Regions from separate parts of the Glutamicibacter mishrai genome, predicted to be linked through region 2. Evidence: riboswitches for the same ligand, from Rfam matches in the RefSeq annotation. Region 2 holds a riboswitch; each other region holds the start of a gene.

Region 1 (4,205 bases), 1.4 Mb from region 2:
GCGTGCACGCCATTGTTGAAATCCCCGTCTTCCTTTCCGACGGGCCGGTCAATGTCGTCGTCGAGCTGCAGATCCGAACGATCGCCCAGGATTTCTGGGCCAGCCTGGAGCACAAGATTTTCTACAAATACGACGGTGAAGTACCGGCGCATTTGGCTACAGAGCTCGCCGACGCCGCGGCTGTCGCTACGAAGCTTGATATGCAGATGCAGCGACTGCACACAGAAGTTCATGGCCATGATGCCAACGATGAAAAATCCGAGGGCCAAGAAGTGGATTCAGACGTAATCCAAGGTCTGTTAATGCTCGCCAAAGAAGCCTCGACGAGCAAGGACCAGGGCGAGACAGAGTAGCCCACGTTAAACGATGAAATGCCTCCGACTGCAAATTTGATGCACTCGGAGGCATTTCATTTTCCAGAAATTCCGGGGACGAGAAAGCCCCGGAATCCAACAGGATTCCGGGGCTAAATCTGTAGCGGCGCCGGGACTCGATCCCGGGACCTCACGATTATGAGTCGTGCGCTCTAACCAGCTGAGCTACGCCGCCACAAGTGAGAAGCAATCCAGTAGAAGCCAAGAAGGCTTCTCACTCAGAGCCCCCTGCCGGAATCGATCCGGCGACCTCGTTCTTACCAAGAACGCGCTCTACCACTGAGCTAAGGGGGCAACGAGTAAATACTCTACACGGATTCTCGCGCAAACAAAAATCGGCATCTTGCCGTCGAACGACGGCTTGAATCTCGAATAACTACTAGTCAGGTACACCTCTCCTCAATCCCACGGTTCGCGCGGGACGATCCTTGGCACAAAAGTGCTTTGGTGACGATGCTCACTGAGCAGAATTTGGTGGTCAAACCCCAAATAATGGCCACCTGGATCTGCCGCCCATTCCCCAAGCGAATCGATGCCTGAAACCTCTAGTTCCCATGCGAGGTGGTGCCACTTAACAGGGCAGCAAGATAAATCCAATGCACTTGGCCAATAGATCTCTTGTCACCGTTTTCCGCCACCGGCTGATCGGAAATCGAGCGCCGAAAGTCGGCAATTTTTCCAACCATCATGAACGCCTGGATGATGCTTGGAATATAGCCATCATTCATGGCTTGAGTAGGAGTCTTGTGACCTCAGCTACAAATTCGTTCAGGATTTTGCAAACGCCAAAAACCTGTGTAGAGTATTTACTCGTTGCCCCCTTAGCTCAGTGGTAGAGCGCGTTCTTGGTAAGAACGAGGTCGCCGGATCGATTCCGGCAGGGGGCTCGAAATAAGAGAGACAATCTGAATCCAGATTGTCTCTCTTTTCGTTTTCCACGGACTTTATTCCTGGCCCGAATCCGACCAATTTTTCTTCGTTCCTTTCCCGGTTCCCTTCATCGCTCCGCTGTCACGATGTTGACCCTGGTTGTCGCCACCAGAAATTTTCATGCTAGTGTCATCTCCGACCACACGGGAGCCCCATGGCAGGGGCTGAGATCGGACTGCAGCCGTCCGCGACCGTTGAACCTGTCCGGGTAATGCCGGCGAAGGAAGTGAGTTTCTCAATGGAACAATTTGAACAGCATTCCGCCCACTCTCTCGCGTTCCGCGAATTTGATGGGATTTCCGTTCCGGTTACGCAAATCAGTCTTGCGGACTCCCCCAATGGCCAGCCCAACGAGCCACTACATGTGTACCGCACCAGTGGCCCGGGAAGCGAAGCCACACAGGGGCTCAAGCCATTTCGAGAATCCTGGATTCTTGAACGTGGTGACGTCCAACGGTACTCGGGGCGTGAACGGAATCTGCATGATGATGGCCGTTCAGCGGTCCGCCGCGGCACGGCAAGCGAAGAATGGGCTGGACGCTCCGCTCCTCCGCTCAAGGCCTCTGACGGGGCAAGCGTGACGCAAATGCACTACGCCCGTGCCGGGATCATCACCCCGGAAATGCGATACGTTGCCTTGCGTGAGGAATGCGATGTAGAGCTGGTGCGCAGCGAGCTCGCCTCAGGACGAGCGATCATCCCAGCCAATATCAATCACCCAGAATCAGAACCGATGATCATCGGCAAAGCGTTCCTGGTGAAAATCAATGCGAACATCGGCAACTCCGCGGTGACTAGCTCTATTGCAGAAGAAGTTTCCAAATTGCAGTGGGCCACCAAATGGGGCGCTGACACGGTTATGGATCTATCCACTGGAGATGACATCCACACCACCCGCGAATGGATCATCAGGAATTCACCAGTGCCCATCGGCACCGTGCCGATTTACCAGGCTCTCGAAAAGGTCAATGGCGAAGCGAACGCATTGACCTGGGAGATTTTCCGCGACACCGTCATCGAGCAGTGCGAGCAAGGCGTGGATTACATGACCATCCATGCCGGCGTGTTGTTGCGCTACGTCCCACTGACCGCGAACAGGGTCACCGGAATCGTCTCGCGCGGCGGGTCCATCATGGCTGGATGGTGCCTGGCCCATCATCAAGAAAACTTCCTCTACACCCACTTTGATGAGCTGTGCGAGATCTTCGCCCAGTACGATGTCGCCTTCTCCTTGGGTGACGGGTTGCGGCCAGGATCCATCGCCGATGCGAATGACGCCGCCCAATTCGCAGAGCTGGATACCTTGGCCGAATTGACCAAGCGTGCTTGGGAGTACGACGTGCAGGTCATGGTGGAGGGTCCTGGGCATATTCCGTTCCACATGGTCCGAGAGAATGTGGAGCGCCAGCAGGAGCTGTGCGATGGGGCTCCGTTTTATACGCTCGGTCCCCTGGTTACCGATGTAGCCCCTGGTTATGACCACATCACCAGCGCCATCGGGGCCACGGAAATCGCCCGCTACGGCACCGCGATGCTCTGCTATGTCACGCCCAAGGAGCATCTGGGATTGCCTAACCGCGATGATGTGAAGACCGGTGTCATCACGTACAAGATCGCCGCCCACGCCGCAGACCTGGCCAAGGGCCATCCGGGGGCCACCGCACGAGATGATGCGTTGAGCAAGGCGCGTTTCGAGTTCCGCTGGAATGACCAATTCGCGTTGAGCCTGGATCCGGTGACCGCGCAGGAATTCCATGATGAGACCTTGCCGGCGGAACCTGCCAAGACTGCGCACTTCTGTTCCATGTGCGGCCCGAAGTTCTGTTCCATGCGGATATCGCAGGACATCCGTGACGAGTACGGCTCCGCTCAAGAACAGGCCGCAGTGGCGGGAATGGCTGCGAAGAGCAAGGAATTCATCAACAGCGGAGGAACGGTGTATCTCGGCGACCAGATCCCGGTAGGCAATACCACCTCGTAGATCTGGTTCAGCCGCGCTGCCTGCGGTTTAAACGGGCAACGCCCCTGGCCAAGCCTTTCGGCTTGATCCAGGGGCGTTGTGCTGTGCTATCTAGCGAGCTGCAGAAGCGCTGGCTTAGTAGTCGCGACGTCCACCGCTGCGACCCGAATCGCTGAAGCGATCCTTGCCACCGCGACCACCGAAGCGCTTCTCGCCGCCACCACGGCGGTCGTTGAAGCCACCGCCACGACCACCGCGGAATCCACCACGGTCCCCGCCGCGTCCACCGCGGAATCCACCACGGTCGCCTTCGTCATCGCCACGTGGCTTACGACCGGAGTCAAGCTCCATGCTGATCAGCTCGCCGCCGATGCGGGTCTTGGACAGTGCACGCCACTGGTCCTTGCTCAGCTCTGCTGGCAACTCAACCAAGGTGTGGTCCGAACGGATTTCAATGCCGCCGATTTCCGAGGAGTTGAAGCCGCCTTCGTTAGCCAAAGCGCCAACGATCGAGCCTGGCTGCACGCGGTTGCGGCGGCCGATGGCCAGACGGTACATGGCGTTGCCTGCAGCAGCAGTCTTGCGGGCACGAGGACCGCGATCTCCACGGTCGCCGCGGTCTCCGCGCTCTGGGCGGTCGCGATCCATGCGGGCCTTCTTCGAAGGGGAAACCACTGGTTCGGTCATCAGCAATGGACGGCCACCCTGAGCCATCAGAGCCAAAGCAGCTGCGATTTCCAGCTGATCCAGGTCTTCGTGGTCAGCGGCGAACTTCTCGACGATTTCACGGAAGGTGGTCAGGTCCTGGCCGCTGATGGTCTGATCGATGCGATCGGTGAACTTCTGGATACGGCGGTTGTTGACCGAATCCAGCGAAGGCAGCTGCATCTGGGTCACCGGCTGGCGGGTAGCCTTTTCGATGGCACGCAGCAGGTACTTTT
Region 2 (4,205 bases):
CGCCCAGTTGGCGCAGCGCATCCTCGGTGGGCAGCAACTCATTGAGCGCGCGTTGTTTGGCTTGGGCTTCTTCCAGCGTGCGCCCCACGTAGGTAACCAATCCCGGCATAATCAGGGCTCGGTTCTCCGTTCCTCGCTGCTCCTTGGTGCGTCGCGAAATATCGCGGGCGAATTCGCCCGCCATGCCGCGGTCTGCCGCGACCGAGTAGATCGCTTCGGCATGGGCGGCGGCTAGTTCACGTCCGGCGGGCGAGGATCCCGCTTGGAAGAGGACCGGTTCACCATATGGGGAGTTGGGCATATTCAACGGGCCCCGCACGGCAAAGTGCTCCCCTTCGTGATTGATTTCCTGGAGCAGGGATGCATCGGTGAAGTTCCCCGCCCGATCAATCCGGACTGCTTGCTGAGGGTAGGAACCCCAGAGATTGTGCAGAACATCAATGAATTCACCGGCCCTGGCATATCGTTGCGCGTGCGCGGGCAGTTCGCGTAGCGAATGGTTCTGCGCCTCGGTGTCCCACATGCTGGTCACCACGTTGATGCCGGCACGCCCCTGCGAGAGATGCTGCAAGCTGCCTAGCATGCGAGCAGCATGGAACGGCGAGTAGAAGCTGGCAGAGATGGTGCACACCAGTCCGATGTTCGTGGTGCATTGGCTGATGGCGGATAGCAGTGTCACCGGTTCGAAGAACCAGGTGGGGCCAGCCTGCGCGGCACTGGTTGACACCGCTTGCCCATCGGCGAAGAACACCGCGTCGAGCAGTCCCTTTTCGGCCAGTTGCGCCAGCTTGATGTAGTACTGCGTTTCCGAAAGCTGCTCGGCGGCCGAGTCCTCGGCGCGCCAGGCTGCTTGGTGATGGCCGGCGCCATAAAGGAACAAGTTCAGGTGTACTTGTTTCTTCTGGCTCATCCTTTCACCAGCCCGCCGTCAACGATGAGGTTCTGGCCGGTCACCCCGCGGGAAAGCGGCGAGGCGAAGAACAGCACGGCATCAGCCAGTTCTCCAGGCGAGGTGACCCGCCGCAATGGTGTTCCCGCGGCGATCAGGTCAAATACTGCTTCGGGCGTCGCTGCGGAGGCGTCCGTGGTGCGCAAAAGTCCGCCGGAAACCATGTTGACGTTGATCCCTTCGGGGCCCAGGTCATCGGCGAAGGTACGGGTCAAGGACAAGAGGGCCGCCTTGGTGGCGGTGTAGTCATGGTACGGAACCACGGGGTGCTGGAACAGATTGGTGCCGATGTTGATGATGCGTCCAAAGCCGGCTTCACGCATCCCCGGAAGTACTGCTTGGATGGCTGCCACGGGAGCTAGCACCGAACCGGCAAACTGGGCGCTCAGTTCTGCTGCTGAGATCGCTTCCGCAGTCGAACGCGCGTCGCCGTTGAAGGAGAAATCCACCAATGCATTGTTCACCAGGGTCGTGACCGGTCGCCCGAAGCGGTCTTTGGCTTGAGCAGCCATCGCTTTGAGCTGGTCCTGGTCCCGGACGTCGGCTTGGATGGCAACTGCGGTGTCCGGGTAGAGCGCGACGAGATCTTCAGCGGCCTGAGCCGAAGAGCGGTAATTGATCGCGACTTTCGCGCCCGCTGCCAGGAAGGCCCGGCTGATGGCCGCACCGAGTCCTCGCGCCCCGCCGGTGACCAGAATGATCTGCTCTTCGAGTGGAAGGGCAGCCGGGTGCGCTGATGTGTGGGTATCCGTGCTCATGGTGCTTGAACTCCTTGACGGCGTCTTGGGCGAACGGAACCTGGCCAAGGACGCGAATGGTTCAACCCTTCAGAGTGCACGCAAACGCCGAATCTAGGACATTCCCTTCGCCAGTACTAACTGGATCAGGTTCAACGGGTGTTTTCTCAGCCGCCGTGCGGCACCCCGTGTCACTGCTCAATTAGTAGCACATGCACGGCTTAGCTGTAGAACATTACTTCATGGATCCCGCGCGTATCGGCACTCGGTTCCTGGACAATCCAGATCTCCCCGCCATCTGGAACAGTGAATTCCATGCTCAATTTGTTGGCGGGGATCCCGCAACGCAATGAGTCCTCGGCGATCACCGCGTCATCTTTGACAGCCTTGATGCGCACGAATCCGACTCCTTGGCAGGCGAACTGGAGCAGATTCTTCTGCCCTGCCACCGTAGGGGCGATCATGTGATCTGGCCGAATTTCACCTGCATCATCCAGTTGGTAGGTGTTCATCGTTCCCGCCCCGGTGCTGAAGCCGTTCTCCTCGAAAAACTCGGCGCCCGGGTCTTCCAATGAGCCAAGCAGCCAGGTTTCTCCCCTGCTGGCCGCGGCAAAGGCGATCATCGGCGGGTACAAACCGGCAATGTCATCTATGGGTTCATGAGTTTCCTCGGTGATTTCTTCCACGAGGACGCCCGAGGACAGGTCTTCGGCAGATTCTTCGGGAAGCTTCAATTGCGAGACCGGAGTGGTGCAAGAGCAAAGCCCGAGAAGCAGAGCCAGGGCCAACGGGGCAGTCCGCTTCATGAGCGCTCCAATGCAGAGGTGAATGAGTTATTTCAATCGACCTTATGTTAGGAATCTGACTTAAACAATGCATGTCAAGGCAAGGAATAACAATCGTTATGAAATCTTGAAATATCACTTCCTGACGGTTCACACGCATCTCACACCAAAACACGGCGCCATCACAACTAAATGGTCCGGCCTGCTCCATATAGTTCATTAAGGGCTTATACCCGTTGCCAGCTTTCATTTCCCTAGGAGTCGTACCACCGCATGCGCCTGCTGCGTCGCACCATTTCATTTGCACTCATCGCCTCATCCCTTGCCCTCACGGGATGCTCAACCCTCGATTCCATCGAGCAGTACCGCGTTCCCGACGCGCAGGCCGACACCACCCATGACGGCGCAGCGCAACGCGCAAGCTACACCGACTCGCTTGAGCTGCTCGCGAAAATCGACGTCAAGGGCCGCGCACCGAAGACCGGCTATGAACGCGAAAAATTCAGCAAGGGCTGGAAAGACCCGGACCACAATGGCTGCGATGCGCGCAATGACATCCTGGCGCGCGACCTGGAAGACGTGAAGTACAAATCCGCCTCCAGGCCCTGCGTGGTACTCAGCGGAACCTTTCACGATCCCTACACGAACACCACCATTAACTTCGTTCGAGGCCAGAGCACCAGCACCGCGGTCCAGATTGACCACGTCGTCGCCCTGTCGGATGCATGGCAAAAAGGAGCGCAGCACTGGGACAAAGAAGCCCGGTTCGAGTTCGCCAATGACCCGCTGAACCTCATGGCCTCGGACGGCCCGACCAACGCGGCCAAGGGTGACAAGGACGCCGCTTCATGGCTGCCGCCCAACAAGCGCTTCCGTTGCGAATATGTCTCCCGCCAGACTCAGGTCAAAGCTAAGTACGGGGCTTGGATGACCAAGGGTGAGCACGATGCCATCGAGCGAATCCTGAAAAACTGCGTGTAGCCAGCCTAAAGTCGCAGCAAAAGATCCCCCTTAAGGCCTATCGTCAAATTGATGGATTTGTGGCACTATGGATATTAGTCAAGCCAATAGCCATTATGTTCAGTGACTGTTGGCAAAATTCTCAGCTGCAAAGGCCACATGATGAAGACACGGTTGTCGGGAGCTCTCCTGTTGCTTACCAGCGTGTGCCTCTTCGGGTTTGCCCTGAACACAGCTCATCGGGATACCGCCATGGCCTGCTGGGTGCTGTCCACGATTTTCTTCATTGCCGCAGCCATGCTCATGCTCGGAGCCATCGTTGGCGCCTCATCGGTCACCGCCGCCAAAACACGCAAGAACCGACAGCTCTAGCCTCCTGGCGATTTTTCGAAGCAACGCATCAACTACAGGCTGATGCGTTGCTTCGACTATTTAACCGCTAGTTCTCGTTGCCCTGAAACAGCAATTTAACCCGCAGGCATCGACAGGTTCACCTAGATGCGATAGACATAAGTCTTGTCACACTCGTCACTTTTAGGAGTATCCATGTCTGCATTCAGGCAGATGAGAAAACTCAGTCTCGCCTCCCTGGCTACCCTCTCGCTGGTAGCCACCGGAACCGCCATGGCCCAGGCAACGCCCACCGAGGAATCAACCAACAGCGCCTCCCCTGCAGCAGCAGATCCGGTGACCCTGGATCTGGTTGGCATCAACGACTTCCACGGCAGGATTGCCGCCGACAGGGATTCCGCCGGCGCAGCAGTCCTCGCAGGG
Region 3 (4,205 bases), 1.2 Mb from region 2:
CTGACCATGGTCATCGGTATCCTCGGCGCACTGGCGCAGACGGACTTCAAGCGCATGCTCTCCTTCACCCTGACCAGCCACATCGGCTACCTGATCTTCGGTGTGGCCGTCGGGGGACCGCTGGCCATCGCCGCGACCATCTACTACGTCGGGCACCACATCATCGTGCAGACCTCGCTGTTCATGGTGGCCGGATTGATCGAACGCCGTGCCGGAAGCTCGAATGTCACCAAGCTCGGCTCGCTGGCCAAGCTTTCCCCGGCCCTGTCGCTGCTCTTCTTCATCCCTGCGATCAACCTCGGCGGCATCCCCCCGTTCTCCGGATTCCTCGGCAAGTTCGGCTTGCTCCATGCCGCAGTGCAGGATGCCGACCCGCTGACCTGGGCTGTGGTGGGCGCCGGATTGCTAACCAGCCTGCTGACCCTGCTGGCGATCATCCGCGTGTGGGCCCGCATCTTCTGGCGTCGGGCCGCTGATGCCGAGGTGCCCAACCAGGAACTGGTGGACGAAGCGGCTGCGGTCGCGGCCGAAACCGTTGCCGGAGGGGCGCAGAACCCTTCCCTAGGCATGAAGCTCGCGAAGGAATTGGAAGCGAAGTCCTTGCCGTGGGGCATGCGCTACGCCACCGGATCGCTGGTTGCCGCAGGCATTGCGCTGACCATTTTTGCCGGGCCGATCTTCGAGTTCTGTGAACGAGTCGCCGCGGAGCTGATCGCCCGTGAAGCCTACATCACCGCGATCTTGCCACTTGGATAGGAGGGACGATGCCGACTAAGAATTTGAAACCTCGCGACCAGCGTATTGATGACGCGCTGGATACCTCTGGCGTGCGCCACCGGGCGACACTCAAGCAGGAATGGCCGCTGCTGGCCCTGCTGCTTTTTGTGTGGTGCGCTCTGTGGCAGGACTTCTCGCCGGCGAACCTGATCTTCGGCGCGATCATCTCGCTGCTGATCGTCACGCTCTTCCCGCTGCCTCCGGTGGTGCTCTCGGGACGCATGAACGCCTGGTACTGCCTGCAGCTGTTCTTCTGGTTTGTCGGCCAGGTGTTCGTGGCCAGCTTCGAAGTGGCCAAGCTGGCGGTCTTCCGCGGGAAAAAGACTCGCAGCGGCGTGATCGCGGTTCCGTTGCGTACCGACTCGGACCTGATCGTGACCACGGTCGGCCATGTGCTGACCTTGATCCCGGGGTCCTTCGTCATTGACGTGGATCGCAGCTCCTCCACCTTGTACCTGCACTACATCAACATCGAATCCCAGCAGGATATGGACCGCGCTCGCGAAGCGGTGCGGGATATCGAACGCCGGATGATCATGGCGATCGGCAGCCGCGATGAATTCGACGCGATCAAGCACGAATGCGGACCCAACCTGATGCGAATGAGGGGCAAGAAATGATGGAAATCGTGATGTGGATCTGCGGCATCATGCTCGGCCTGGCCACCCTTGCCTGTGTCATCCGCGTAGCCAAGGGCCCCTCGATCCTGGATCGCGTGCTGGCCCTGGACGTGATGCTGCTGATCATCTCTGTGGCCCTGTGCCTTGAGATGGTCTACAACCGGCACACGGACTACCTGCTGTTCGTCATCGCCGCCTGCACCCTGGGCTTCATCGGCTCGGTCACCGTCTCGCGCTACGTTTCCGATCAGAGGAATGCCTGATGGAGATGTTCTTGGATATCCTCGTCGCGGTGCTGCTGATCCTGGGCTGCCTGATGTCGCTGATCGCCGGGATCGGCCTGCTCACCTTCCCCGATATGCTCACCCGCATGCACGCGGCCACAAAGCCGCAGGTCCTCGGATTCCTGCTGATCTTCGCCGGGCTCGCGATCCACCTGCGCAGCTGGGCTGTGGTGCCGCTGCTTCTCCTGGCTTGGGGCATGCAGCTGTTGACCGCTCCGGTATCGGCCCACATGATCGGCCGTTCGGGCTACCGCACGAAGCACGCGGCCAAGGACTCGCTCTACGCCGATGAGCTCAAGCAGATCGTCGACAAGGTCAGCGGCACTCCGGCCACCGGCGCCACCGACGTCTCGTCGAAGCAAGCGGAGAAAACCGAAGACTAGAAAGCACAAGTCTAGAAAGCACAAAGGCGGCGTCCCACCCATGGTGGGACGCCGCCTTTGACGAGTACTACTTGCTGAAACGCGCGACGACCTTGTTGGTGCCACGGTCTGCCAGCACCTGGATGGTGGCGGCCACAATGGATGAGAAGATCGCAAATCCGAGAGCCTGGCGCAACGAGGCCTCAGCCGCTTCTTCGCTGCCCTTGCGGGGAGCCTTGTTTCCGGTAAAACCCTTCCACAGCTGATCAACCAGCTTGCTGCCGACAAAACCGGCGCCGATGGAAATACCCGTGGTGGCAAGTTTCTGCACTGTATTCATTTTGCCCTCGCTTCAACGTCGTGACTTATCGTTCCTCTGCCCAGCATACCTGCGGTATGGTAGGTGGGCAGTAATTTTCCGACAGGGGAGCGTCAGACTTCGAAACTGGAGTCGCAAGACGCTGAGAGTGCGATAGATCGCAGACCCTCGAACCTGCTCCGGCTAGTACCGGCGAAGGAAGTCGAGCATCTCGGATGCGGACGTGGGCGCAGTGCGCCTTCAGCCCGTACATCTCCCCTCCTTGATACAGGAGGACCATCAATGAATCAAGCAGCAGCAAAGCAACGCAACGGCTGGCGCGTCGTCGACATCGTCACCGCATCGGTGATCGCCGTTGCCTCCGGCGTCATCTTCTGGGCCTGGAGTGCAGGCTACGGGCTGTTCTCCCTGGCGTTCGCAGCATTCCCGCCAGCAGCCGCACTGCTGACCGGTGTCTGGCTGTTCCCTGCAGTGCTCGGCGCGCTGATCATCCGCAAGCCCGGTGCCGCGTTGTACTGCGAACTGCTGGCCGCGGTCATCGAAGCGCTGCTCGGATCGCACTACGGGCTCACCGTGCTGATCTCCGGACTGGTCCAGGGCCTGGGCGCGGAGCTGGTCTTCGCGGCGTTCCGCTACCGCAAGTGGAACCTGGGTGTTGCACTGCTCGCTGGCCTGTTCTCCGGATTGTTCGCCGGTGTGTCCGAGGCCTACATCTTGGCGTACTACGTTGAATACACCCCGGCGCTGAAGCTCTTCCATGTGGTTGCCACCGGCGTCTCCGGCCTGGTTGTTGCCGGCCTGCTCTCATGGCTGGCCACTCGCGGCCTGGCGAAGACCGGCGCACTGAGCGCCCTGGCCAGCCGCCGTGCTCACCTGGAAACCGGAAAACTGGCCGCAAAATGAGTTCGGTGGCCAATACCGGTGCCACCGCTGACACCCGCCGGGGCACCGAGATCATTGCCCGAAGTTTCGGCTGGCACCACGCCGAACGCGAGAAGCCAGCCATCGCTTCTCTGGATCTGGACATCCCCGCGGGCCAGAAAGTCCTGCTGGTCGGCCCCTCGGGGGCCGGCAAATCGACCTTGCTGCATGCCCTGGCAGGCTTGCTGGAAGCCGATGACTCCGAGCAGTCCACCGGACTGCTGCTGATCGACGGGTCCGATGCCTTCGCCCGGGAGCATCCGGTCGGCCTGATGCAGCAGGATCCGGAAACCCAGGTGGTGCAAAGCCGGGTGGCCGACGATGTGGCCTTCGGTGCCGAGAACCTGGCGGTGGATCCGGTGATCATCCGCCAGCGCATTCCCGAAGCGCTCGACGCGGTCGGCTTGGGCATGCTGCCCTTGGATCATCGCACGCAGGAGCTTTCCGGCGGGCAGAAGCAGCGCCTGGCCCTTGCCGGGATCCTGGCCATGCAGCCGGGATTGATGCTGCTGGATGAACCCACCGCCAACGTCGACCCCGAGGGCATCGGGCCCTTGCGCGACGCGGTGTTGAACGCGGCCGAGGTCTCTGGCGCGACGCTGCTGGTGGTTGAACACCGGCTGGATGCCTGGGCCAGGCATATGGACCGGGTCATCGTGCTGGAACCAGGCGGAGGCGTGGCCCACGACCTGGATCCGCAGCGCCTGATCGATGATGAAGAACTGCGCGCTGAATTGTCGGCGGCCGGATTATGGGTGCCGAATTATCTGCCGCAGGTGCCAACCGCTGCTATCGCACCGGGCGAGCTGCTGTTGGAAGCAGACCAGCTGGTCAGCGCCCGCACCGACGACGCGCCGCGGACCCAAGCCGTGGACCTGTCGGTGCGTGCTGGCACCGCCACGGTGATCCGGGGAGAGAACGG
Region 4 (4,205 bases), 1.6 Mb from region 2:
CGCAAGCTGACCCCAGGCGACGAGCCAGTAGATGAGATTCAGTCTCGCGAAACCCAAGCAAAGATCGTTGACATCATCGCGAACATCGTCTTCGCCCTGATCCTGCTGGTCGTCGCAATCTCTGCTCTGCAGGTCTTGGGCATCGCCGCGATTTCGCAGCCTGCCGAGCAAATGCTGCAGCTGGTCTTCACTGCCATCCCACAGGTCATCATGGCCCTGGTCCTTCTGGCAGTTGGCTTCCTGATCGCAAAGTTTGTTGGCCAGTTGTTGGAGTCCACCTTGCAGGGTGTCGGCACTGACCGCGTCGTTGCTGGCTGGGGCGTTGTCCCAGAAGGCAAGAGTGCATCGGGCATCATCGCCGGCATCGTGAAGATCGCAATCGTACTGTTCTTCGGTGTGATGGCAGCCCAGATGCTGAACTTCCCGGCAATCACCAACATCCTGAACGAGATTCTGGAACTGGGCGGCAAGATCCTCTTCGGTGCGGCAATCGTTGCCGCTGGCTTCGTCGTGGCTAACGTCATCGGCAAGTTCATGGGTGACACCACCGCGTCGAAGATCATCCGCTACACCGCCATTGCACTGTTCGTGGCAATGGGCCTGAAGTACATGGGAATCGCTGACTCGATCATCAACATGGCCTTCGGCGCAATTGTCATCGGTGCAGCTCTTGCAGCCGCTCTCGCATTCGGCCTTGGTGGTCGCGAGGCAGCCGCTCGTACCCTCAACAAGATCGATACCGACAAGCTGAGCTCCAACGGTCCGGATTCGGCACCGCCAGCACCGCCAACGTCGCCAGGTATCTAACCATCCCGAACAGAACCTAAAAGGGACACAAAAATAGTCGCGGAATCCACCACGGATTCCGCGGCTATTTTGCGTTCAAAGCAAATCGCTACGCGCGCTTGAGCGGCAAGGGCTGCACGTTCGCTGGCGGATCTGTTCTCAGGCGGGCATAGGTGTAGACGTCGATGCGTTCGCCATCAACAAGGAACTTGCCACGCTCTATTCCTTCGCGCAGGAAGCCATTGCTCTCAGCCACGTGCCGGGATCCAGGATTATTGGCCCGCAGGCCGAGCTCCAGCCGGAACAAGCCCAGCTCGTCGTAAAGGTGATCAACCAAGGCCGCCACGGCCCTGGTGGTCAGCGACCGGCCACGGTATTCATGATGCATCCAATACCAGATCCACGCGTTGGCATTCGAGCGATCCACGGTACCGCACACCAAGCCCACTAAACGATCGTTGATCGTGATGGCCAGCGGGCATTGAACCTGGTCATTGCCCAGCAGAAAATCAACGTAAGCCCGCGCTTTCTCAGGGGTATCGGCATCGCCCTGCCGCGCCATATCCGGGTGCGAGATGAAAGCCTCATGCACCGCGGCGGCGTCGGTGGACTTCAGGTTCCTGACAGTGTACACATCTTCAGGCTCAGCCGACGGCGCATTCCCTGCCCGCTCGGGATCACGCACAGGTTGGGCCGTGAGCGTGCCTTGATGGAAGAACATTTGCCATCGGCCCGCATCCCGAATCCACAAGGAACTGCGCATCGCGGGGCGGGACCCATCAGTGGCCCAGCGCAATTGGACCAGATCCTCTGCCAGACGGACTGCCGACGGATCCACGACATGCAGTGCAGGAGCATCCGGATCTTCAGCCGCGAGCAGGGTGATGGCTTCAGACCTGTCGAAGGTCCGTCCGCTCGCGCCAATTTCGTAAAACTGCTCATGCAGGACGCCTTCCAGCCACGCTCCATCGTGGCGAAGCGAAGGATCGAGCAAATGCCGCTCCAGGTCAACGACTTCGCGGAACAGCGGGGAATCCGCCGACAAATTCATGGGATAGTCCTGTTGCTCCATGTCAGTAAGTACATCACAAAAGATGACGGGACTAAGTCAAGAACAGTTCGCTTTTATGAGCTGCATCATGCTTATAATCGCAATTACTCCGCGGGAGCCTGACTCGACCAGGCTGAGAGGGCACTGAGCCGACCGCTACACCTGATGCGGGTCATGCCGCCGTAGGAAGGAATCGTGCCACCGTGCATGTCAATATTGTTGGCGCCGGAATCATCGGCCTCGCCACCGCCTTCGAGCTCAGCTCGCGCGGCCACAGCATCACTATCATCGATCCAGCTCCCGGCCAAGGCGCCAGCTACGCCGCAGCCGGAATGCTGGCACCGGCAGCAGAAACAGTGTGGGGCCAAGGCCCATTGCACCAGCTGCTGGCCGCATCGAATGCCGGATATCCGCGGTTCGTTGAGCGCATCGAAGCATCCACCGGGGAGCGCCCGGACTACCTGCAAAGTTCCACACTGGTCATCGCTGCGGAGCCCGCTGACCGCGATGCCCTCCACGAGCTCGTCGCGCTGCAGTCATCGCTGGGATTAGCTGCCGAAAAACTCCTGCCGAGCCAGGCCAGATCCTTGGAACCAGCCCTTGCCAGCAACATCGCCGGAGGCGTGCTGTGCGCCGAGGACCATCAGATCGACCCTCGCAGCGTGGTGCGCATCCTGCTCAAGCACTTTGCCAATCACGTGATCCGCGAGCAAGCCGAAGAACTGCTCACCGACGAGGCAGGAACCAGCGCCGTGCGAACCACCACGGGGCGGGTGCTAGAAGCAGACCAAACCGTCATCGCCACCGCGCTCGGAACCGTCAAAGGCCTCAAAGACCTTCCCCTGCGCCCGGTTTACGGCGACATCCTCAGGATCCAAGGTCCCGCGGGCCCCGCAATGCTCAGCCGCATTGTGCGCGGCATTGTCCACCGGCGCAACGTCTACCTCGTCCCGCGCAAGGACGGAAGCCTGGTGCTGGGGGCCAGCGTGAGGGAAGACGGCAACCCGGAGGTCAACGTTGGCGCCATGCACACCCTCTTGGACGATGCACGCCGGCTCGTGCCGGGAATCAGCGACTGCACATTGAACGAATTGATCGCCCGGCCAAGACCAGCCACCGCCGATGACCGCCCGCTGATCGGGCGACTGGACCCAGGATTGGTGCTCTCCACCGGCTATTCGCGGCACGGAGTGCTGCTGAGCCCGCTGGGTTCCGAACTGACCGCGGACCTCACCGAAAACAACACCACGCATCCCATGCTGAAAGACGTTGACCCCCAACGATTTGCAACCCAACACTCGACTCTCGCACTGGAGCACCTCGGATGACCACGATCAACATCACCTTCAACTCCCAGCAAGTCCAGCTCTCAGCAGGGACAAGCCTGCGTGAATTTGTCAGCTCGCAGATCGGCAAGGATCTGGACGCCGATTCGAAAGCGGTTGACGGCAGCAAGCTCGGCGTGGCCGCCGCCGTCAACGGCGCAGTGGTCCCTCGCAGCAGCTGGAACAGCAAGGTGCTTGAAGACGGGCACAGCGTAGAACTCGTCACCGCAGCCCAAGGAGGCTAAAGATGGAATCGCAAGAAGTCAACCGACTCGATGCGGACACCGACCCGTTCGTCGTCGCTGGACGCACCCTGTCTTCGAGACTGATCCTGGGCACCGGCGGGGCTACATCCCTGGCGACGCTGGAGAGCGCTCTGGCCGTTTCGGGCACCGAGTTGACCACCGTCGCCATTCGGCACTTTTCCGCTGCCGGCGCGGGGAATGTCTACGAGCTGCTGCAGCGCAATAACGTGATCCCGCTGCCAAACACCGCCGGATGCTTCACCGCTCGGGATGCCGTATTGACCGCGCAGCTGGCCCGCGAAGCCCTGGAAACCGACTGGATCAAGCTTGAAGTCATCGCCGATGAGCACACCTTGCTGCCGGATCCGCTGGAGCTGTATTCCGCCACCGAGCAACTGGTCGCCGAGGGCTTCAAGGTGTTCGCTTACACCAACGATGACCCGGCGCTAGCACAGCGGCTCCAGGATGCCGGGGTCGCGGCGATCATGCCTGCCGGAGCGCCCATCGGTTCCGGCCTGGGGATCTTGAACCCGCACAATATTTCCACCATCGTTTCCCGGGCCAATGTGCCGGTGGTCCTCGATGCCGGCGTGGGAACTGCCTCGGATGCCGCGCTGGCCATGGAGCTAGGCTGCGACGCGGTCCTCTTGGCCAGCGCCGTCACCCGTGCCCATAATGCCCCGCTGATGGCGGCAGCCATGCGTGATGCGGTGCGCGCAGGACGTGCCGCCCGGCTGGCCGGCAGGATCCCGCGCCGCGACACCGCGCTGGCCTCCTCGCCAGTAGAAGGAATCATGC

The links. A riboswitch is a leader RNA that binds a small molecule or an ion and turns the genes downstream of it on or off. The one in region 2 is predicted to bind thiamine pyrophosphate.
Region 1: it holds a riboswitch for thiamine pyrophosphate, as region 2 does, so the genes downstream of both, thiC (phosphomethylpyrimidine synthase ThiC) here and D3791_RS09800 (3-oxoacyl-ACP reductase) in region 2, are expected to answer to the same signal.
Region 3: it holds a riboswitch for thiamine pyrophosphate, as region 2 does, so the genes downstream of both, D3791_RS04000 (ECF transporter S component) here and D3791_RS09800 (3-oxoacyl-ACP reductase) in region 2, are expected to answer to the same signal.
Region 4: it holds a riboswitch for thiamine pyrophosphate, as region 2 does, so the genes downstream of both, thiO (glycine oxidase ThiO) here and D3791_RS09800 (3-oxoacyl-ACP reductase) in region 2, are expected to answer to the same signal.

What each region holds. Positions count from the first base shown of each region.
Region 1 is NZ_CP032549.1:687,251-691,455, forward strand. Features, by position in the region: gene D3791_RS03295 (GTP pyrophosphokinase) at 1-353, shown strand, start outside; tRNA gene D3791_RS03300 (tRNA-Met) at 476-549, opposite strand; tRNA gene D3791_RS03305 (tRNA-Thr) at 597-668, opposite strand; gene D3791_RS03310 (hypothetical protein) at 920-1,102, opposite strand; tRNA gene D3791_RS03315 (tRNA-Thr) at 1,190-1,261, shown strand; TPP riboswitch at 1,438-1,547, shown strand; gene thiC (phosphomethylpyrimidine synthase ThiC) at 1,543-3,285, shown strand; gene D3791_RS03325 (DEAD/DEAH box helicase) at 3,400-4,205, opposite strand, start outside.
Region 2 is NZ_CP032549.1:2,070,885-2,075,089, reverse strand. Features, by position in the region: gene D3791_RS09805 (LLM class flavin-dependent oxidoreductase) at 1-910, opposite strand, end outside; gene D3791_RS09800 (3-oxoacyl-ACP reductase) at 907-1,707, opposite strand; TPP riboswitch at 1,792-1,885, opposite strand; gene D3791_RS09795 (hypothetical protein) at 1,908-2,492, opposite strand; gene D3791_RS09790 (HNH endonuclease family protein) at 2,745-3,452, shown strand; gene D3791_RS09785 (hypothetical protein) at 3,591-3,803, shown strand; gene D3791_RS09780 (bifunctional metallophosphatase/5'-nucleotidase) at 3,978-4,205, shown strand, end outside.
Region 3 is NZ_CP032549.1:839,481-843,685, reverse strand. Features, by position in the region: gene D3791_RS04025 (Na+/H+ antiporter subunit D) at 1-756, shown strand, start outside; gene D3791_RS04020 (Na+/H+ antiporter subunit E) at 765-1,397, shown strand; gene D3791_RS04015 (MrpF/PhaF family protein) at 1,394-1,660, shown strand; gene mnhG (monovalent cation/H(+) antiporter subunit G) at 1,660-2,064, shown strand; gene D3791_RS04005 (DUF4235 domain-containing protein) at 2,132-2,383, opposite strand; TPP riboswitch at 2,457-2,580, shown strand; gene D3791_RS04000 (ECF transporter S component) at 2,645-3,265, shown strand; gene D3791_RS03995 (ATP-binding cassette domain-containing protein) at 3,262-4,205, shown strand, end outside.
Region 4 is NZ_CP032549.1:489,082-493,286, reverse strand. Features, by position in the region: gene D3791_RS02265 (mechanosensitive ion channel) at 1-807, shown strand, start outside; gene D3791_RS02260 (GNAT family N-acetyltransferase) at 896-1,837, opposite strand; TPP riboswitch at 1,939-2,043, shown strand; gene thiO (glycine oxidase ThiO) at 2,041-3,165, shown strand; gene thiS (sulfur carrier protein ThiS) at 3,162-3,407, shown strand; gene D3791_RS02245 (thiazole synthase) at 3,410-4,205, shown strand, end outside.